Regions from separate parts of the Erythrobacter sp. MTPC3 genome, predicted to be linked through region 3. Evidence: predicted binding sites of a transcription regulator. Region 3 holds the regulator's gene; each other region holds the start of a gene.

Region 1 (7,441 bases), 220 kb from region 3:
GCGCGCGAGGGGCGCTGGCAACCCGGCCTTGCCGATCAGGCCAGCCATAGCGAGATTTTCGCAAGCTCCAGCGATGCGAGCGGGGCTGGGCTGGCCTTTGCCCTTGCGCGCGATGCCTTGCAGGTGGCGAAACGGGACGAGCCTGATCCTTTGGCAGAGGTGCAGGACCGGCGGCAGGTTTTGTGGGTGCAGGACAAACGCGCGGCGCAGCGCAGCGGACGCCCTTATATCCACGGCCTGCCATCCGATTTGCGCGGGCGGATCATCCATGTCGAGGCGGAGGATGCCCAGGACGCGCTCTTCGCCTTGGAAGAGGGGCTGCGCTGCCGCGATCTTGCCTGCGTTATCGGAGAGATTTCCGGCAATCCGCGCACGCTCGATTTCACCGCTTCGCGCAGGCTCAGCCTTGCGGCGGAAAAACACGGCGTGACGCTGTGGCTGGTGCGGCTGGATGCCGCGCCGGAGCTATCCTCTGCCAGAATGCGCTGGAGGTCGAGGCCGGCTGCCTCTTCACCGGCGCGCTGGAACAGCGACGCCCCCGGCGCGCCAGCCTGGCAGGCGGAATTGTTCAGGGCGCGCAGTCATGCACCGGGAGAATGGATACTCAAAGATGACAATGGACGTTTGCGAGCGCGGCGGACCGGCACCCCGGTCGCGGCCAACACGCAGGATATTGGCGATCTGGTTCGCCCGACTGTCGGTCGATCGCTGGCGGCTTGCGCACGGCTCTGACAGCGCAAAGTGCAATCCGGGCGAGGGTGCCGATGCCCTGCCGACGGTTCTGATTACAGAAACAGCGCACGGCCCGCGCATTGATGCGGCCAACCGGGCAGGGCACACAGCAGGCGCGCGGGCGGGAATGATGCTGGCCGATGCGCGCACGCTTTGCCCGGACATCCAGACCGCCCCCGCCGATCCCGCAGGCGATCTCGATTTTCTGGAAAAACTCGCGCTCTGGTCGCAGCGTTGGGGACCGTGGAGCGCGATTGACCAGCCCGACGGCGTGTTGGTGGACATCAGCGGCGCAGCGCATCTGTTTGGCGGAGAGAAACGCCTGCTGGACGATGTCGAAACCGCATTTGCAAAACGCAGCCTGTACAGCCGCGCGGCCATTGCTCCAACAGCAGGGGCGGCATGGGCGTTGGCGCATTTCGGGCCGGCTAAAGCCATCCTTGGGCCGCGCGATGATGCGCTTCAATGCCTTTCAGACCTTCCTGTGTCGGCTTTAAGGCTGGATCAGGACGTGCTTACGGTGTTGCGCAGGTTGGGGCTGAAACGGCTTGGCGATCTTGTAAGTATTGCGACCGGACCTGCGGACCGCGCAGAGGCCGCGGCGCGCGATGCGCTGCACCGCCGGTTTCGCAATCGCAAATCCCCGTCGGCCAATCCGCTCGTCCGGCTCGACCAGCTGATGGGCCGCGTGCCGGAACCGCTGCTGCCGATTGTGCCGCAGCACGCGCCGATGGTGCAGCGCCGCCTGATGGAGCCGATCCGCCATCGCAGCCTGCTCGACAAGGTGTTGCACGATTTGGCCGATGACATGGTGCGCCAGCTGGAGGCGCGCGGGGAAGGGGCAAGGCGGCTTGAGCTGGGGCTGTGGCGGGTCGATGGAGAGGTGCTGGTGCGCAGGCTTGAACTGGCCGCCGCCACGCGTGAAGCGGCGCATATGACGCGCCTGTTCGCCGACCGGCTTGAAGACATAGAGGCCGGTTTCGGGATCGAGACTGTGCGGCTGCGCGCCAGCTGGGCCGAACCGCTCGACCTTTCGCAGGGCGATGTCGAACAGGCAGCAGAGCGCCACGGCACCTCGCTGAATGCCTGCATCGACAGATTGACAGTCCGGCTTGGCCCGCACGCCGTGCGCCGTCCGGTTCCCCATGCCAGCCATCTGCCTGAACGCGCGCAGACGTGGCAGCCCCCGCTGGAGCCAGAGCGCAGTTCGCAGCCGATGTTAGAGTTCCACGAAAGGCCTCTGAAAATACTCGATAAACCCGAATCGATTGCGGTCCTGTATTCCTCTCCCGATGGGCTGCCCCAGCGTTTCCGGTGGCGCGGCAATGTGTGCGAAGTGTCGCGGGTTGAGGGGCCGGAACGCATTGCGCCGGAATGGTGGCGCGAGAAATCGACAGTGCGCCTGCGCGATTACTACCGCATCGAAGACAGCGAGGGGCGGCGCTATTGGATTTACCGTCACGGCATTGCGGGCGACGGCAGGGGCGGGATGCCGAATTGGTATCTGCAAGGACTCTACAGCTGAAGCGTTCGCAACAGCGCGGTTCATACCAACATTAGCAGTCAGCAAATTTTTACGTTTGTTCATTAATGCGTTCTCATGAACATGCACAGCATCTCTCGCGCTGCAGAGCGACGGTCGCTCAGCTTGATGGTGAAGGGCCGCGTGAAGTCGCGCCCTGTTTATGTCGATTTGATCGATATTTCCGAAGGCGGCTGCAAGATTCGCGGCTCAAATGGATTTGCGGAAATCGGCGATCGGGTCACGATCAAGGTGGACGGTGTCCACGCGCCGCTCGGTACGGTTGCATGGATTGACGGCAGGCTGGCCGGAGTGTCCTTCGAAGGCGAGATGCATTCGGCAGTCATTGACCATCTGGTCAATTCGCAAATGTGCAAATACGTCGAAGCCAAGAAGGCTGGCGGCAAGCAAATCTGAGCAGATAGCAGGCAGCAAAAAGGGCCGCCCCCAAGGAGCGGCCCTCTGCTATGTCTCGCAAAATCAATTCGGGCTGTAAGGAATGGTCGATTTGTGCACGGCCATTTTCAGGTCACCTTCTGCGTCGCGAATATATCCGATCGTATACTCGACCTTCGTTTCATCACCGCCGTTGGTCGGGGTAAAGTAGTAGTTCCCCATGGCGACTGCCATGTTGCAGATGTTGTTCGTGATACCAGCGTTTTGCCAGCGTACTTTTGACCACGGTGTGATCGCAAAACCCTTGTCCTCGGGATAGGAAGGATTGCCTCCGACGAAATAGGAGAGCGCTCCATCGAATGATGGACGGAATTGTTCGACTGATGCGAGCGTCGGCTTGAACAGCACGAGGCTCTCGTCATAGGCATAGAATTTGTCGATGTGATCGATGGCTGCCTGGCGGTAATCGCCACCGGACGAATACGCCTCGCCGATCTCTATGATCCCATTGCCCCATGCCTCCTGTGCGGCAACGACTTCTTTCTCCGTGATACATTGCAATTGCGCCTCGGTCGGGGCGCGAGGCTGGTCAGCGCCGAGCGGCATGGTGCCGGTGCTCTGTGCGGCGACAGCTGTCGTGCAAAGCGCGCTCGCGGCGGCCGCAAGCGTCAGTTTGGTTTTAATAGATACTGAAATTGAATTCTTCACGTTCGTCTCCTTTAGGCGCCATACGCTCCATCGAGAAGCGTTGGCCGTTCGTTCGAGGGACGAGGAAGACACTGGCCTCCTCGTCACAAAATCTTCGGCATACGCCGCGATTTACGTCCGACATCACGAGCAAGATTGCTCGCCAGAGGGGCCCGGTCCGTGGTGTTATAATGTCTCAAACTCGCGCGGGTTCCAAGCGAATGCTAGTAATTTCATTTGCCGAACTGGATTTGAGAACATACAAGGAACATATAGGTGTTCCATGACTCAACAAACGATCCAGCAAAAACTCGAAATCCTTGCCGATGCGGCAAAATATGATGCCTCCTGCGCGTCATCCGGAACGGCGAAGAAAAACTCGCTGGGCGGGAAGGGGATCGGCTCGACCGAAGGGATGGGGATATGCCATGCCTACGCGCCTGACGGCCGGTGTATCTCGCTGCTGAAAGTACTGCTGACCAATCACTGCATTTTCGATTGTCACTACTGCATCAACCGCAAAAGCTCGAACGTGCGGCGAGCGCGCTTCACCCCTCAGGAAGTCGCTGACCTCACGATCAATTTCTACAAACGCAATTATATCGAGGGGCTGTTCCTTTCATCGGGCATCATCAAAAGCTCCAATTACACGATGGAGCAGATGGTCGAATGCGCGCGGATCCTGCGCGAGGAATACGATTTTCGCGGCTACATTCATCTCAAGACTATTCCCGAGGCCGATCCCGAATTGATTTATCAGGCCGGGCTGTTTGCTGACCGTGTTTCGATCAATGTCGAACTGCCGACACGCAAAGGTTTGAACCGCTTGGCCCCGGACAAGGATGAACACCAGATCGAAGGTGCGCTCGCCAAAACCAAATCGCGCATCATCGAGGCGAAGGATGAAAGGAAGCGGTTCAAACACGCGCCGCGCTTTGCCCCGGCGGGCCAATCCACCCAGATGATCGTGGGCGCGGATAATGCCAGCGATGCCGATATCGTTGGCAAGGCGAGCACGCTATACGGCAATTTCGGCCTGCGCCGCGTCTATTACAGCGCGTTCTCGCCAATCCCCGATGCGAGCGCGGTGCTACCCTTAAAACGCCCTCCGCTGATGCGCGAACACCGTCTTTACCAGTCGGACTGGCTGATGCGGTTTTACGGCTATGCTGCGGGAGAAGTCGCGCAGGCGACCGATGCGCACGGCAACCTGCCGCTTGATATTGACCCCAAACTGGCATGGGCGCTGAAATTTCGCGGCAGTTTTCCGGTCGATGTGAACCGTGCACCGAAAGAACAATTGCTGCGGGTGCCGGGGCTGGGGACGACGGCGGTAGGCCGGATCCTTGCCGCGCGGCGGCACCGGACTTTGCGGCTCGATGATGTGGCGAAGCTGACCCAGTCGATTGCCAAGGTGCGCCCGTTTCTGGTCGCGCTGGACTGGCGGCCTACGGCGCTGACCGACCGCGCTGATCTGCGCGCTTTGCTGGCGCCCCGGCAAGAACAGCTGGAGCTGTTTTGATGGGCGCTCAAAAGGCCTCGGTGCAGAACGCCTCTCTCGGCTCGCGCTATGTTGTGCACCTGCCGACGCCTGATGATTTCGCATTCTGGCGAGAGCGCGCGCGGGCGCTGATCCAGTGCGATGTGCCGCCTGATCGTGTGAGCTGGGTTGAACCGGGCGGGACGGGCGATCTGTTTGCGCAGGAAGGGCCGTCTAGCCGGGAAAAGCGGTTGCCTGTGCCGGATGCGGACGCTCCGCCTGTCCGTGCCAGCAAACGCTTCATGAAACTCGCCCGTAACGCAGCGCTTCATTCCGATCCCGAACGTTTTGGCCTGCTGTACCGGATGCTCTGGCGGCTCCAGTCCAATCCACGCGCGATGGAGGACAAGGCCGACCCCGATGTGCGCCGGATCGAGGAGCTGGATAAATCGGTGCGGCGCGACAGCCATAAAATGCACGCTTTCGTCCGTTTCCGCGAAGTGGCGGGCGAGGATGGCGCCGCAGAGGCAGGCGAACACTATGCCGCGTGGTTTGAGCCTGACCATCATATCGTGCGCGCCAATGCCAGTTTCTTCATGCGCCGCTTTGCCAATATGAACTGGTCGATCCTGACCCCGTGCGGCTGCATTCATTGGGACGGCAAGGTGATGCGCGAAAGCGGTCCGGCGCAGCGCAGCGATGCGCCATCGGGCGATCCGGTGGAGGATCTGTGGAAGTCGTATTACGCCTCCATCTTCAATCCCGCGCGGCTGAAAGTCGGGGCGATGCTTTCGGAGATGCCCAAGAAATACTGGAAGAACATGCCCGAGGCCGAGATGATCCCTGATCTGATCGCGGGCGCCCAGGCGCGCGAGGCAGGGATGGTGGCGGCGGGAATGCGCGAAGAGCGCCAGCAGCCCGGCACTCTGACGGCGGTTGCCGATGCGATTGCGAATTGCCGCGATTGTCCCATTGCCGATTGCGGCACCCGCGCTGTCATGGGTGAGGGCGCACCGGGTGCTGCGCTGATGATCGTGGGCGAACAGCCGGGCGATCAGGAGGACATGCAGGGCAGGCCGTTTGTCGGTCCGGCGGGCCAATTGCTGGACCAGTATCTGACGCGCACCGGGATTGATCGCGCGGATGCCTATGTCACCAATGCGGTGAAACATTTCAAATACGTCCAGCGGGGCAAACGGCGCATCCACCAAAGCCCGCAGGCCAAAGAGATCGACACCTGCCGCTGGTGGCTGGAGGCAGAACGGGCCGCTGTAAAACCGCGCGTGGTGCTGGCCCTTGGCGCGTCGGCTGCGCGCAGCCTGCTGGGTAAGACGGTGAGCATTTCAAAAGCGCGCGGCAAACCTGCCATGCTGGAGGACGGGTCCGAACTGTGGGTGACGGCGCACCCGTCCTACCTCCTGCGTCTGGAAGGCGATGCGCGTGAGAAGCAGGCGGCTTTGTTCGAGGCGGATTTGACGGCAGTAAAATCGCGCCTTCTGGAGCTGGCAGCGTGACATGCCCGACGCCCCGCTTACCCCCGATAAACGCACGCTGGATGTCGATCCCGACCTGATCGAGACGCCGCCGCGCGCGCCTTTCGTTGAGCTGGGGCTTGTCAGCTGTTTCAGTTTCCTGCGCGGTGCATCCGATGCAGTCGACCTTGTGATGACGGCCCGCGCCTTGGGATATGATGCCATCGGGATCGCCGATGCGAATTCGATGGCGGGCGTGGTTCGCATCCACACAGAGGCCGCAACGCTCAAACTGCGCCCCGTGATCGGCACGCGCATTGAAACGGTAGAGGGACTGGCCTTCCTCGCCTATCCAAAGAACCGCGCGGCGTACGGGCGGCTATGCCAGCTTATCAGCACAGGGCGGATGCAGACGCTGAACGGGGAATGGCAGGAAAAAGGCGTGTGCGAAATCGACCTCGCCATGCTGGCTGATCATGCAGAGGACGTGCAGCTGATCCTGATTCCGCCGGATGATCTGGATGAGAGGGTGAGCGTGCCTGCATGGGCCAGCAATGTCGTCGCGCTGGATGGCAGCGATCTGGAAAGCCATGTAACGGGCGCTTTGCCCGATATTCTGCCACATCTGGTGCGCGGCCTGCCCAGCCTGCGCCACCTTGCCGCAAGCTATCTTTACCGCGGGGAGGATATTGCCCGGATCGACCGGCTTGATGCGCTGGCCCGTGCGCATGGCCTTGGCCTGCTGGCGACCAACGATGTGCATTACCACGCGCCGCAGCGCCGCCCCTTGCAGGATGTGATGACGGCAATTGCGAACAAGACGACCGTGGCGCAGGCAGGGCACCTGCTCCATGCCAATGCCGAACGGCACCTCAAATCTCCGCAGGATATGCTGCGGCTGTTTGCCCGCTGGCCCCACGCGATCCGCGCCGCGCGCGATGTGGCGGATGCCTGTGATTTCAGCCTTGATGAACTGCGCTACGAATATCCCGAAGAGATTTATCCCGACGGGATGTCACCGCAGGAATACCTCGAGACGGAGACATGGAACGGTGCAGAGCGGCGCTATCCCTGCGGCGTGCCGGACAGCGTGCGCGATACGCTGGAGCGTGAGCTTGCCCTGATCGCGAAACTGGATCTTGCGCGGTATTT
Region 2 (7,441 bases), on a different contig from region 3:
CGTGCGGGCGATATCCTCGTCCGTTTCGACGTTGAACTGGTGCATGTAGCTATGCTTGTCCGCCATCTCCTCATATTCGAGGAAGGCGCTGTATTCGCTTTCAGGCATCCCGATTGTGTCGAGCAGGTGGCTGTAGGCGGCGATATGCACGGTCTCCATATTGGAGAACGCGGCGAGCATCATCTTGATCTCGGTCGGTTTGAAGATCCGGCCATATTGTTCGTGATAGCAGTTCTGCACCTCGACATCGGCCTGGGTGAAGAACCGGAAGATCTGGGTGAGCAAATTGCGCTCATGCTCGGTGATTTTCTGCGCCCAATCGCGGCAGTCCTCTCCCAAAGGCACCTCTTCGGGCATCCAGTGGATTTGCTGCTGGCGTTTCCAGAAGTCGTAAGCCCACGGATATTCGAACGGCTTGTAGGTGGAGCGGGCTTCGAGCAACGACATGTTGTGTTTCCTTCGGTTCGTATTCGCTTACCCATATAGGGAAACAGAGCTACGAAACGAAGGCAACCACGTAGGTTTATGCGGGGATAAACCGTGTAAAATTTGAGTCGAACCGAGTCGGGTCAGGAGGCGAAGTGCGGGGCCGTGCGCGCTATGCAAGTGCGGTGATTGCACGGTGCGCAAACGCCGGTGTTTCTCACCCTTGCATGAACAATACGACGAGCCACAAAATCGGCAGGAAAGCGAGCACTACAGGGATGTGGATGCGCGCGGCATTGGCGGTGTGGCCGGTCTGGGCCGTGCGCAATTTGCGGATCGCGGCAATCAGAAACACGAGCGCCAGTGCGGTGCCAGCGATCCCGATCCAGGTGATTGGCGTCATGATGTCATCTTTCTTAATCGCAATCTCCGGGCCGGAATGCGGCCCAGTCAGCGAATGATGACACAATTATTGCCCGCGCGCGAGTGGGCCGCGCCCGCATTTTGGCGCGCCATCAGCGAAAACACGATATGCGTTCAGCAGAAACGGTGCGGCTTTGCCTTTGATAACTGGTCAAGCGTGTCCGCCTGCGCGGTGCCGGGTGTGCCGGGCTCTTCGCCGTTTTCGAACGCGTCGATTTGCGGCTGCGTAAACGGCGCGGCGAATGTCACGCCAACTTCGCCATTTTCACTCCAACGGACATTGGCGCGGTGGGGACCGGATGCGCCGATATACACTTGCAACGGAGTGCCCGGGATGAGCGCCTTTCCCGGTGCGGCAAAGCGGCAACCGCCCACCGATAGCTCACTCAAGGTGACATCGACGAGCTGGCCTGCGCCGGTGTAAAAGCGTCCGGGCAAGCTGATCGTTTTGCGCGAAGTCTGACGTGTCTGCATAACGCGCATGCGCTACAGCGATAGGCTTAAGTCTGCGTAAACGCGCAGCCACGTGCACGCCGAGGCGACCAAGAAAAACCCCGCGAAGCGCTTTGCCTCGCGGGGTTTTGCAAGATTGGAAAAACGTCACACGCTTACTGGCAGCTGAGGCATTCCTCGTAATCGGTCTGCTGTTCGCCAAGTTCGGCTTTCAGTGCGATTTCGGGCGCGTCTTTCGTGTTGTCAGCCTCGACGCCGCCGGCAAAGCCTGCGCGCTGCACCGATTTGGAGCGGAGGTAATAAAGCGATTTGATGCCTTTTTCCCACGCCTGGAAGTGCAGCATCATCAGGTCCCACTTGTCGACATCCGCCGGGATGAACAGGTTCAGCGACTGCGCCTGATCGATGTAGGGCGAACGGTCGGCGGCGAATTCGAGCAGCCAACGCTGGTCGATTTCAAAGCTGGTCTTGAAGCTCGCTTTTTCTTCCGCAGTCAGGAAGTCGAGGTGCTGGACGCTGCCGCCCTGCTCCAGGATCGAATTCCAGATGTTGTTTGAATTCTTCGATTTTTTATCGAGCACCTTTTCCAGATACGGGTTCTTCACGATGAAGCTGCCCGACAGGGTTTTGTGGGTGTAGATATTCGCCGGGATCGGCTCGATGCAGGCAGACGTACCGCCGCAAATGATGCTGATCGACGCCGTTGGTGCGATCGCCATCTTGCAACTGAACCGCTCCATCGCGCCCATATCGGCGGCGTCGGGGCACGGCCCGCGTTCCTGCGCCAGCAACATGCTCGCCTCGGACGCCTTGGCCTGAATATGCTTGAACATTTTGAGGTTCAGCGCCTTCGCCATCGCAGTTTCGAAGCCCAGCCCTTTTTGCTGAAGGAAGGAATGGAACCCCATGACGCCGAGGCCGACCGAACGTTCACGCTCTGCGGAGTACTTTGCGCGGGCCATCTCGTCCGGCGCGCGGTCGATATAATCCTGTAGAACGTTGTCGAGGAAACGCATTACGTCCTCGATGAATTGCTTGTCGCCGTTCCACTCATCCCACTTTTCGAGGTTGAGCGAGGATAGGCAGCATACCGCCGTACGGTCATTGCCAAGGTGATCGATACCCGTCGGCAGGGTAATTTCGCTGCAAAGGTTCGAGGTTGAAACCTTGAGGCCCAGGTCGCGGTGATGCTTTGGCATCATGCGGTTCACCGTGTCGTTGAACACGATGTATGGCTCACCAGTGGCAAGGCGGGTTTCGACCAGTTTCTGGAACAGCGAACGCGCATCCACTGTGCCGCGCACTTCGCCGGTCTTTGGTGATTTCAAATCAAACTCGGCGCCATCGCGCACGGCTTCCATGAAATCGTCGGTCAGCAGCACGCCGTGGTGCAGGTTCAACGCCTTGCGGTTAAAATCACCCGATGGTTTGCGGATTTCAAGGAATTCCTCGATTTCAGGGTGCGACACATCGAGATAACACGCCGCCGACCCGCGCCGCAGAGAGCCTTGCGAGATCGCCAGCGTCAGGCTGTCCATGACGCGCACGAACGGGATGATGCCGCTGGTCTTGCCGTTAAGGCCGACCGGTTCGCCAATGCCGCGCACATTGCCCCAATATGTGCCGATCCCGCCGCCCTTCGACGCGAGCCACACGTTCTCGTTCCAGGTGTCCACAATCCCGTTCAAGCTGTCGGACACGCTGTTGAGATAGCAGCTGATCGGCAGGCCGCGCGCGGTGCCGCCATTGGAAAGCACCGGGGTAGCCGGCATGAACCACAGGTTCGAGATGTAATCGTACAAGCGCTGCGCGTGTTCCTGATCGTCGGCATAGGCATCGGCCACGCGCGCAAACAGATCCTGGTATGTCTCACCCGGCAGCAGGTAACGATCGGTGAGCGTTTCCTTGCCGAATTCGGTCAGGTTCGCGTCTCGCGATGCGTCGGTCGTGATCGTGAAGCGGCGGTCATTGACCTTTTTGCTGTCGGTGTCGCCAGCGGCCTTGGCCACTGCGCCCATCGCGCCAGCAAGCGCCTCGCCCGCTTTTTGTGCGACCAGCTCTTCGCTGCCTTTGTCGCTCGTTTTCATGCTCACCGCTTTCGTTGCCGGGGGTGTTGTTCTCGTGGGGGCGCTATCGCTGGCCGCACCGGTATCAGTGTCGGTCAGCAGGTCGCCTGAAGTTTCGTTTGGCACGCCATCACTCGCTTTAAATTCCATCGTAGCCCCGCTCGGTTCGCGAATCGGGGTGCGACGCCCTTCTAGCGAAGAAAGTCCCATGTTCCGATTCTGTTCTCTACCAGACAATCCTCAGGATATCCCCGGTAAAGCCACAGCTTGTCCCGAAACTTATACCCCGATGTGCCCCCTGCCGGTGCCGCACAACCTGAAAGGGAGACTCCGATCCCCTGCGCAAAAGCCCCGATTGCCTATATGGGGCTCAAGCGCTGCGATCACTAGGTCTTGTGGGTGTGCAGCCCCGAACAACCACTAAATACTGAATCATGCGCTGCCAGCGCGCAAGAGGGTAAATGCCGATTAAGGGAAACTGCGCGGCCAAATCGCCGGTGTATTATCCGCCTGCAACGCCGCGACGCGCCGGTTTTCCTAGGCTTGTCAGACGCGCAAGCCCAAAAACGAATCTGCGAAAAAATTTTGGCGTGCAAAAGGATGTGCGCGGGCTTGTGAATCAATCGAATCCAGATGCGCAACAATCGAATCCGTAGCGCCCCCTCGGGGCGCCTCCGCTAGCCTGCGATCACAGCCGCGCAGGACGCTCCAATGCCGATTTGGCGCATCTGGTGCGATCTGCAGGCTCCGCTCTTCGCGATGCCGCTAATCGCGCCTCACACTATCAGGCGCTGGCCGCGCTGACCTCGGCATTCACAGATTTGGCATGGCCTACGATTTCCTGCGCGATCCGGTCCACCAGCTCAATCGGAAGATCGTGGCCCCAGCCGGGCATGGTGACCAGTTTCGCGCCAGAAATATGCGCAGCGGTGTCTTTCCCGCCCTCCAGCTTGACCAGCGGATCATCCTCTCCGTGCAGCACCAATGTTGGTGTAGTCACGGATTTAAGCCGCTCTCTGCGGTCGCCATCGTCTATGATCGCGGCCAGCTGGCGCGGCAGGCCGGCGGGATAAACGCTGCGGCGCACGGCTGTCTTCACCCGCTCGCGCCGGCGTTCAGGATCGGCAGGGAAGCCAGGACTGCCGATGCTTTGCTGAATATTGATGCCGTGCGCGATCAGGTCTTCTTCCTCCATCGACTTGATCGGGGCGATCAGCGCGTCCATCGCCTGTTTATCGGCAGTCGGCAGTTTCGGGTGGCCGGTGGTCGACATGATTGACGTCATCGACAGCAGTTTGTCCGCGTGATTGATCGCCATGAGCTGCGCGATCATTCCGCCCATCGACGCGCCGACGACATGCGCCCGGCCGATTTCCAGCGCATCAAGCAGCCCTGCGCCATCCGCCGCCATATCGGCCAGCGTATAGGGCACACGCGCAGGAAATCCGATCATCTTGCGCAGCACCTGTGTGCGGAGACCGGGCGCCTTCGCCCCTTCCATCTTCTGCGACAAACCGATGTCGCGATTGTCGTAACGGATAACGCGGAACCCGTGCCCGACGAGCGCCTCGACCAGTTCATCGGGCCACAGGATCATCTGCGCGCCAAGGCCCATCACCAGCAGGATCGGTTCATCGCCTGCATTTCCGTTGTCTTCGTAAAACAGCTCGACGCCGTTGGCGGTGGTGGTTGGCATTGCGTTCTCTCCGTAAAACTTCAGCAGAGACGAATGCCCTAAATTTGTCTGTGACCCAACCCCTTGGTCGTGAGGACCACCCATGTGCGCGGAAACACGCCGCACCCGGCCTGCCTACACGGGGTATCCGCGCGGGACTGGAGACAGGAGGATGCGGCGCGCCCGGCCCTTCTTTGCGAAGGCCAGCATTGGCGGCGGGTATTAACGGTTTCCAAGGGGCGGAACCGGTCAGCCGCCAAGCAGGATCACATTGGTTTCACCCTCTGCATAAGCAAACCGCTGGGCCGCGCGTTTCTGCTGCACCTGCTCTGCCAGCTTGCGATGCGCGGCGCGGTCATCGGCGAAGATTATGCTGGCGATAAAGCGGACATCCTTTGGCGCGGAAACCGGCACATCAGACAGCGAACGAAGGCGGGTGACAGCATAGGTCGCGGCTTTGCGCGCGGCCCAATTGCCTTTGCCTTTCAGCACTTCGACATTTTCGGCCCGGCCATCAGCGCCAAGGGTAAAGGCAACCTCGACGATGCCTTCATTGGGCACCATCGTCTGGCGAATTGGCGCATGGCCAAGGGCGCGGTTCAAATCTTTGGTGGTTTCGTCCTGCCACTTTTCCATGGCGGCGGCTGAGCGCACGACGATGGACGTTTGTTCCTTGGGTTCACCGGCAAAGGCAGGTGCGGCGAAAGTCAGGCTCGCAGTCGCAGCCAACGCGGCGGCGGACACGGTTTTGGACATGGTAATCATCAGATCATCCTCCTTAAAAGTTCGAAGACGATCGATCGCAAGGACCAGACGCGCCGAGCACCAGTCCCATTTACTCGTGCAGTGGCTCTGTCGGTCGATCAGACACGGCGGGCGGTTGTCGCAAGAGTTACCGTAAGGGCTGCCCGCCGCGTCCTTCATCAAAGTCGCAGAATGTTGGATTATTTCAAATATGTATCGTCCAGCGGCGGTTTATGTCGCCTAGCGGGGTATGGAGATCGATAAACTGCGTATTGCGCCTGCCGAGCGTCTTTGCCGCATCTGTGTGAAAGGCCCCGTCTAGCGCCAGGCAGGGCCGCCAATATCGAATCCGCGCTGTTCCAGCATGTCGAGCACGCCGCCGTCTTCGGCGAGCACCCTCAACGGCACAGCGGCCACCGTTACTCCGGTATCCGCAGCGGCGCTTTCAATGGCACCGACCCAGATGCCGCGCAATTCCTCGCCCAGTTGAGGATCAGCCCACGGCCAGCACCGGCCAAGCGCGATTTCTAGCGGGTTAGCCATGACCGCAGGCACATCGCGGGCGCGCCAGTCTTCCCCGCGCTGTATGATGACGTCGCTGCCCGCTTCGGTTGCGGCCATCGCGGCCTCGAGGCAGGGGATATGGCTTTCCGGCGGCGCTTCGGCGAGGTTGTCCAGCAGGTCTTCCCCGCGAAACCGTTCTGGCCGCGTGATCTGCACATCGGCGTTCTCCGCCGCCTCGCGCACGATGTCGGTCGCATCGTCGGTGGTATCGTCATCGAAATCGAGCCTGCGTGCGAGCAGGTCGAACGCCGTCATCAGCAGGCTGCGGCGATCATAATCCTGATCATACCGCTGTTCGAGCGCAGCGAGCCGAGCGCGCTGGGCTGCATCAAGGTAGTCGGCGGCGACCGTGTCATCGGGCAGTTTGGTGAAGCGGCCTCCGCGAAAAATCAGGCGGAACACGTCCCCTGGCGAAAACTTGGGCCGCGCGCGGATGATGACATTGTCCGCCTCGCCCACCGCCTCCTCCAACCGGTCCGGCTGCCACGGCGTCGCCTTGGGCACGTTGCGGATTTCTCCGACAAGGATGACGGTGCCGGTATCGGTGTGCACCGTCCAAAGCGGCGCACCGGACCGCTGCGCGGTGACGACGATCTGGTTCTGGGTGATTGGCGCAGTCTGGGCGCTCGCCAAAGATGGTACGATGGCGCAAGCCGCACTTAGAGAGATCACAAGAAGGTGTTTCAGCATTGCACCAGTCTAGCGTGCGCCGCATTGCGTGAAAATGTATGAAAGGTGGTGCCGGGTTCCAGTTGCCATTGCCAGATCGGCTACGAGCCGTGAACTCCGCAAGGGGATGGGACGATCGGGGCATTTCTTTTCCGAACCCCGGCGCCACCGAACTCCTGCACCGCCGAACCCCAGCACCGGCCACCTGTTTCTCCGCAGAATTCAGACAAGCACAGTGCTGGGGCCATTTCGCCTGAGTGCTCAGACGGAATGAAGAGCGGCAAGACCGCTTTTACGGATAGTGAATCAGGCTGCTCAGTAACCGAGCGCGATATATTTTTGCTTCTCGCCCGAAGAGGCGAAGCGGGCACGTTCCATCGATACTAGCCGTTCCATCAGACGGCCTTCGATCAATTTGTTG
Region 3 (7,441 bases):
CGTCAGTTGATCGGGATCGCGCGCCCTGCCTATGTCCCCATCTATGCCGAGGCGAAAGCTCGGCTTGGCACAGAGCGCACATTCATCGTTTCGGGTGATGAGGGGCTGGATGAATTGAGCCTTGCGGGCGGGAATGAGCTAGCAGATGTCGCGGGCGCAGATTTCGCCATGAAGCGCGTTGATGCAGGGATGGCCGGCCTTCCCAATTCTCCGGTGGAGGCAATTCGCGGCGGAGACCCGGCACACAATGCCGAGGCATTGAAAGGCCTGCTTGCAGGCGGCAAAAGCGCATACCGCGATGCGGTCTTGCTCAATTCAGCGGCCGCGCTGATGGTCGCCGATGATGCGGAGGATTGGCAGACCGGCGCCGCAATGGCAGCAGAAGCGCTCGACAGCGGGAAAGCATCTGGCTTGCTCGCAAAATGGATTGAATTGGCAAAGTAACCTTATGAACAAGCTGGAAGAAATCTGCGCGGCGAAACGCGAAATCGTTGCCGCTCGAAAAGCGGCCATTTCGCTTTCGCAAATGGAAACGACCGCGCGCACCCAGACCCGCCCTCGCGGGTTTGAGGCAGCACTGCGGACAAAATCGCAAACCAGCTATGCGCTTATTGCCGAGATCAAGAAGGCGAGCCCGTCAAAAGGCTTGATCCGGGAAGATTTTCGTCCCGCCCAACATGCCAGCGATTACGAGGCAGGCGGAGCTGCCTGTCTTTCGGTCCTGACCGATGCGCCGTATTTTCAGGGTGCGGATGAATATCTGATCTCGGCGCGGGCGGCCTGCACTCTGCCTGTGCTGCGCAAGGATTTCATGGTTGATCCATGGCAGTGTCTTGAGGCCCGGACACTGGGTGCGGATGCCATTCTGGTTATCGTCGCTGCGTTGGAAGACGGCGAGATGGCCGAGATTGAAAGCGCGGCACTGGATCACGGGATGGACGTGCTGGTCGAGGTTCACGATGAAACCGAGCTGGAACGCGCGGCAAAACAGCTCAAATCGCGCCTGATCGGGGTCAACAATCGCGATCTGAAGACCTTTACTACCACGCTCGAAACGACCGAAAGGCTGGCCCCGCTCGCTCCTGAAGGCGCGTTGCTCGTCGGGGAAAGCGGGATTTCGTCTCACGCCGATTGCAATCGGCTTGCGCGGTCCGGCGTGCGCACATTCCTGGTCGGGGAAAGCCTGATGCGCGCGAATGATGTCACAGGGGCCACGGCGGCGCTTTTGAACGGTTGAGAGCGGGTCTGTCCTACCACTAAGGATCGCGGTATGGTTGGCGAATGACAGCGCATCCACTCCCTTTTTCAGCCGCCCCATCTTCCCGCTCAGGACCGTGTAACATGCGGTCCATGTCTCCCCTGCAGGGAGGCGTCTGATGAGCGATCTGACCCACCTCGATGACAGCGGCGCGGCGCATATGGTGAATGTCGGCGCGAAGGCTGAAACCCAGCGACTTGCCATTGCTGCCGGGCGCATCACCATGTCGCAAAGCGCGCTGGCCGCGATCCGCGCAGGCAATGCGCCAAAAGGCGATGTGCTTGGCACGGCCCGCATTGCGGGCATTATGGCAGCCAAGCGCACCGGCGAGCTGATCCCGTTATGCCATCCCCTCGGGTTGGAAGCGGTGAGCATCGACTTCACCTTCGAAGAAGACGGAGTCGCTGTCACGGCCAGCGCATCGCTAACCGGCAAAACGGGTGTCGAAATGGAGGCGATGGTGGCGGTCTCCACCGCGCTGCTGACAATCTATGACATGGCAAAAGCGATCGACAAGGGGATGGTTATCGAAGCCGTGCGCCTGATTGAGAAACGCGGCGGTAAATCGGGCACGTGGAAAGCAGATAGCTGATGGCTGATATGCTCACGCTGGAAGAGGCGCAGGCACGCCTCCTCGCGCTTGCGCCAGAGCTCGGTGTTGAGCGCGTTTCAGCGGATGGCTTTGCCGGAGAGCGTTATCTGGCGGAGGACCTCATGGCCGCGCGAACGCAGCCGCCAGCGGACCTGTCCGCCATGGACGGCTACGCCATTTGCGGCGGCGGGCCGTGGTCAAAGGTAGGAGAAAGCCGCGCCGGCACCCCCTTTGCGGGCAGTCTTGATGAAGGGCAATGCACCCGTATTTCTACAGGTGCCCAAATGCCTGAGGGAAGCGACCGCGTCCTGATACAGGAAAATGCGGTGGTCGAGGGTGATACGGTATCGCTTGCCCAAGGCGAGACGCGGCCGGAAGCAGCGCGGCACGTTCGCAGCAAGGGTTTCGACTTTGTTGCGGGCGAACGGGTGATGCGGATCGGAACGAGCATGGGCCCGGCGCAGATCGCGCTAGCCATCGCGGCGGGACACGGCCTGTTGCCGGTGCGCAGGCTGCCACGGATCGCAGTGCTCGACAGCGGCGATGAACTGGCCTCCGATCCAGCGGATTGCGGCCCCGACCAAATTCCTGCAAGCAACGGCCCGATGATCGCCGCCATGCTGCGCCCTCTAGTGGGCGGTGTAACCCGGCTTGGCCCGGTGGCGGATGACACGGAGGCATTGGCCGATGCACTTGCTCTGGCTGAAGGTCATGACATCCTTATCACATCAGGCGGCGCATCCGTCGGCGATCACGATCTTGTCCAGCAGGCACTGATCAACTGGGGGGCGAACCTCGCGTTCTGGAAAGTCGCGATAAAGCCCGGCAAGCCATTGATGGTGGCGACGCGCGGCGAGCAAATCATACTCGGGCTCCCCGGCAATCCGGTGTCGAGTTTCGTGACGTGTTTTCTGTTCGGCATTCCGCTGGTCCGCGCCGCGCTTGGATCGACGTCGCCGATGGGCGCGCCGCGCAACCTCATCGCCGCGGAGGATTTGCCCGCTACTGGGAGCCGCCGCGAATTCCTGAGAGGAATTGCCGATGGTGAAACCGTCAGCCAGTCGGCGGTTCAGGATTCGAGTGCGTTGCAGGCGCTTGCCACGGCGAACTGCCTGATTGACCGACCCGCTGGATCGCTTTTCGTGCGGAAAGGCGAGACAGTTCCGGTGTTTTACCTCCACAACGGCTGAATTCTGCGGGTTATCGCGCTTAACGAAACTTGACAGGTCGAATCGGGTTGCCTATTCGTTCCGCATTCGTTCACCTTATCGGTGCGCGGGGAGTATCGGCAAAGCACCAGCTATCGGTGCCTCTTCGGATGCGTGAAACAGGCACTACGGGCTATTTGTCGGTCCGGCACGTGCGTTTTAGGGAGTGACCCCATGCTGACTGCAAAGCAGCACGAATTGATCCAATTCATCCAGAAACGTCTGGATGAAACCGGTATCTCGCCAAGTTTCGAAGAAATGAAGGAGGCGCTCGATCTCAAGAGCAAATCGGGTGTTCACCGCCTGATCTCTGCCTTGGAAGAACGCGGGTTTATCCGGCGTTTGCCCAACAGGGCGCGGGCGCTGGAAGTGATCCGCCAACCCGAAGATTCCACGCCTACGCCCCGCGCCACGGTTAATGCCAATGATACGGTCGCCTCGGCCTCTGCGGTCATGAAACAGGCGCCAGAGCCTGCCAATGACGTGATCGAGATCCCGCTGCATGGCCGGATTGCCGCCGGTGCTCCGATTGAGGCGCTGGAGGGTCAAAGCTCGCTTCCGGTTCCGGCTGCGCTGCTTGGTCCTGGTGAGCACTACGCTCTCGAGGTATCGGGAGATTCCATGATCGAGGCGGGGATCTTCGACGGTGATTTCGCACTTGTGCGTCGGACTGACAATGCCCGCGATGGCGAAATCGTGGTTGCCTTGGTCCGTGATGAAGAAGCGACGCTGAAATACCTCCATAAGGACGGCGGTAATATCCGCCTTGATCCGGCCAACGCGATGTACGACCCGCAAGTTTACGGCGCGGGTGAGGTAAAGGTTCAGGGCAAGCTTGCAGGCTTACTGCGGCGCTACCACTGATGTGTTGCGCGGGGCAGCAGGTCTATTCCTGCGTCCCGCGCCACCATCCGTGCTGTCCCTGACCAGCTGAAACGCTGACGACCCGTTCATTGGCAAGGTCGATGGACAGACCACCAGTTTTCTGGAGCAAGCGACGGTCCGCTTTAAGCCATCGCGGCATGCAGGATCGCGGCAGGAACCGGTCAGCGACCACAATGTCGGATCGTTCACATGCTGCAGCCAAGGCGCGTTCTTCGACCATGTCACGGTTACGCGCCATCAGGATCGTCCATTCTCGCGCTGCTCGCGTGATCGTGACAAGGCAGAATTCAGTCGAGCAATTGGCGCCGCTCCACTGATCCAATGGGATAGGTTCGCTTTCCACGCTGGCGAGTTCCAGCAGGTTGTCCTTCGAATAGGACGACCGACTGTTCCGCAATGACAGCATATCGCGCGCGCCTTCGCCGTTTTCGATTGTGATGCCGACATGCCGGCCTTCGCGGCCAATCAGGAGGTCCGGGATTGGCGTCGCGAGCAAGGTCGCGGCGGCCAAGCCCGAAGGCAGCAGTCCCCATAAACGGGCCTTCCCGCTCCACAGCGCGAGCCACATGCCGCCGATGACAAACATGGCAATGGTTCCATAACCCATCTGCGGCATCAGTTTGACGGCACCAGGCTGCGCGGATGTGAAGTGGGCGAGCCCAAGAAGCACATCGAGCGATTTCTGAACCAGCCACCACGCAGGCCCGCCCAACCCCAGCAGGTCGAGCGCCAGCGCGAACGCAATCAGTGGCATGGAAATAAAAGTGACCAAAGGGATCGCAAAGACATTGGCAAAAGCGCCGTAAAACCCTGCCCTGTGAAAATGGAATAGCACAATCGGCATGAGCGCAATCTCAATCACAAGGCCGGTGATGAACAGCATAGCGACCTTTCGCCCGGTTCGCTTCAACCAAGGCTCCTCTCGTGCGGCGAGGAACGCCTTGGCAGGTGCCGAAGAATGCAATGCGACGATGGCGAGCACGGCTGAAAAGCTCATCTGAAAGCTAGGCCCAACCACGCTTTCCGGCCACAGAAGCATCACAAAGACTGCGGCAGCCGCCACCATCCGCAATGATAGCGCGTCTCTGCCCAGCGCCAGAGCAATAAGGACCAACATAGCGGCTGCGCAGCTTCTCACAGTCGGAACTTCCGCACCGGTCAGCAGCGTGTATCCAATCCCGGCAAGCGCGCCTGCCGCCGCAGCCGCCACCGGCAATCGCACCCTAAGGGCAAGGGGAGGAAACGCCGCCAACAACTTCAGTGCGATCAGATAGCCACCGGCGATCACGGCGCTCACATGAAGTCCGCTGATTGATAACAGATGCGTCAAACCGGAATCGCGCATCGCGTCTTCGTCAGCTTCGGTAATGGCGCCTCTGTCTCCGCTGGCAAAGGCGGCTGCGATTGTTCCAGCGGAGCCGTCCACGCGCTCCCTGACATGCGATGAAAGCGCGCGCTGAATAGCCGCCAGACCGCTTGCAGGCGGGGCCTGTTCCATGACTTCGATGCCGCCCATCACGCTGCCGGTTGCAGCCAATCCTTTGAACCATGCAGCACGCGCAAAATCATAAGAGCCAGGCAGCATCGGGCTGGCAGGTGGCATAAGGCGCACGCGGGCCCGAATGATCGCACCCTCCAGCAATATCGCAGTCGATTTGTCGCCTGAAACTGGCGTGTCCAACGGAACATTAACGCGGATTTTCCGGCTTTCACCGCTTCCCGCGTCGCGTACCGCCATCGTCAGCCGCACACGATTTTGGGCTGGCTGGTCCTCTCTGGCGAGGATGTAACCCTGGACGCGCTCGATTGTTGGCCGGTCGATCGGCTCTGCACCGACGGTCTCCGAACGCAGCCAGATAACCAATATTCCTGCGGCGAAAATAACACCTCCAGCGACGACCGCGCTGCGAAGGTGATCTCGCCCCTCCCCCGGTCTCCAGACAGCGAGTGCAAACAGCGCGGCCAGCAACGCGGCAGTGATAGCCATGATCCACTGCAGCGGCGATTTCAGTGCAAACCATGCTAAGATCCCGCTCGCAAACAGAACGGCGAGCCACGGGGCACGGTCAAACCCCGAAGCGCTCAGGAACCTGTTTGCGCCGCTCGCAATGATACGCGGGATGCTGGACAACGCTGCGCCCCTTTGCCAAGGGCGCTGCATTGCAACATTGTCGGCGGCCGGAACATCGGATGCACCGCCGCCCAAAGGCACTAATGGCGCGTCGCGCATGGTGTTTCCCCTGAAGCATCAGGGCAGAAATGAAAAGGAATTTGAAGGACATGGCTAGCGAAAGCGCAAACGGCGGTAAGGCAGTGGTTACACGCTTTGCGCCCTCGCCAACCGGGTTTTTGCACATTGGCGGTGCGCGAACGGCGCTCTTTAACTGGCTTTATGCCCGCCATCACGGCGGGCAGGCGCTGCTCAGGATTGAAGACACTGACAAGGAACGCTCAACACAAGAAGCCATAGACGCCATTCTCGACGGACTTAGCTGGCTCGGCCTTGATTACGATGAGGAGCCGACATTCCAGTCCGCGCGCGCAGATCGCCATGCCGAAGTCGCGCACAAGCTGCTGGATGCTGGCCATGCTTATAAATGCTTTGCCACGCGTGAGGAGCTGGAGGAAATGCGCGCCGAACAGCGCGTAAATAAGCAGCCAATGCGGTATGACGGACGCTGGCGGGATCGCAGCGCGTCCGAGGCTCCCGATGGAGCATCCTATACAGTCCGGCTCAAGACCCCGCAGGACGGGGAAGCCACAATTCAGGATGAGGTTCAGGGATCTGTCTCGGTCAAGAACGATGAGATCGACGACTACATCATCCTCCGCGCAGATGGCACGCCGACCTATATGCTGGCAGCGGTGGTGGACGATCACGATATGGGAGTTACGCATGTCATCCGCGGCGACGATCACCTCAACAACGCATTCCGCCAATTGCCGATCTATCATGCGATGGACGGGATAGAGGGCGATTGGGCAGAGCCAGTTTACGCACACATTCCGTTGATCCACGGATCGGACGGGGCAAAATTGTCCAAACGTCACGGCGCATTGGGCGTTGATGCCTACCGCGACGAGATGGGTATTTTGCCAGAGGCGCTGTTCAATTACCTCCTTCGCCTCGGCTGGGGCCACGGCGACCGCGAAGAAATCACGCGGGATGAAGCAATTGAGCTTTTTGGATTGGGCGGAGTGGGCAAAAGTCCGTCTCGTTTCGATATGAAAAAGCTCGAGAATCTGAACGGGCACTACATCCGCGAAGCTGACGATAGGATGCTGGCCAACCTGGCAGCAAAAGGTATGGACGGCGATGTCGATATCGATCTGCTTGCCAAGGCGATGCCGGTCCTGAAAACGCGGGCGAGGAGCGTCCACGAACTTGCTGAAGGAGCGCAGTTTTTGTTCGCTCAGCGGCCTCTAGCCATGACTGAAAAGGCCGCAAAGCTGCTTGACGAAAACGGAAGGGCGCGGCTGGGCAAGATTTCCAGTGCG

Evidence for each region. Region 3 encodes LexA, which represses DNA repair genes until DNA is damaged. Its sites were predicted from a motif close to GTTCCNCNCTTGTTCT; they were not measured.
Region 1: ACGHU1_RS01725 (putative DNA modification/repair radical SAM protein) is a predicted target of LexA. The motif match lies at 3,592-3,607, and genes of this name have one in related genera.
Region 2: ACGHU1_RS11320 (ribonucleoside-diphosphate reductase subunit alpha) is a predicted target of LexA. The motif match lies at 3,579-3,594, and genes of this name have one in related genera.

Annotation. Positions count from the first base shown of each region.
Region 1 covers NZ_BTGP01000001.1:346,308-353,748, reverse strand. Annotated here, with positions in the region: gene ACGHU1_RS01745 (ImuA family protein) at 1-732, shown strand, start outside; gene ACGHU1_RS01740 (DUF6504 family protein) at 617-2,257, shown strand; gene ACGHU1_RS01735 (PilZ domain-containing protein) at 2,333-2,671, shown strand; gene ACGHU1_RS01730 (phosphoribosyl-AMP cyclohydrolase) at 2,735-3,358, opposite strand; gene ACGHU1_RS01725 (putative DNA modification/repair radical SAM protein) at 3,621-4,859, shown strand; gene ACGHU1_RS01720 (UdgX family uracil-DNA binding protein) at 4,859-6,331, shown strand; gene ACGHU1_RS01715 (error-prone DNA polymerase) at 6,333-7,441, shown strand, end outside.
Region 2 covers NZ_BTGP01000007.1:191,561-199,001, reverse strand. Annotated here, with positions in the region: gene ACGHU1_RS11335 (ribonucleotide-diphosphate reductase subunit beta) at 1-447, opposite strand, end outside; gene ACGHU1_RS11330 (hypothetical protein) at 644-829, opposite strand; gene ACGHU1_RS11325 (PilZ domain-containing protein) at 964-1,323, opposite strand; gene ACGHU1_RS11320 (ribonucleoside-diphosphate reductase subunit alpha) at 1,458-3,518, opposite strand; gene ACGHU1_RS11315 (alpha/beta fold hydrolase) at 4,153-5,064, opposite strand; gene ACGHU1_RS11310 (energy transducer TonB) at 5,293-5,808, opposite strand; gene ACGHU1_RS11305 (TraB/GumN family protein) at 6,106-7,041, opposite strand; gene ACGHU1_RS11300 (hypothetical protein) at 7,336-7,441, opposite strand, start outside.
Region 3 covers NZ_BTGP01000001.1:129,433-136,873, reverse strand. Annotated here, with positions in the region: gene trpD (anthranilate phosphoribosyltransferase) at 1-444, shown strand, start outside; gene trpC (indole-3-glycerol phosphate synthase TrpC) at 449-1,237, shown strand; gene moaC (cyclic pyranopterin monophosphate synthase MoaC) at 1,377-1,850, shown strand; gene ACGHU1_RS00645 (molybdopterin molybdotransferase MoeA) at 1,850-3,040, shown strand; gene lexA (transcriptional repressor LexA) at 3,233-3,922, shown strand; gene ACGHU1_RS00635 (ComEC/Rec2 family competence protein) at 3,945-6,173, opposite strand; gene gltX (glutamate--tRNA ligase) at 6,224-7,441, shown strand, end outside.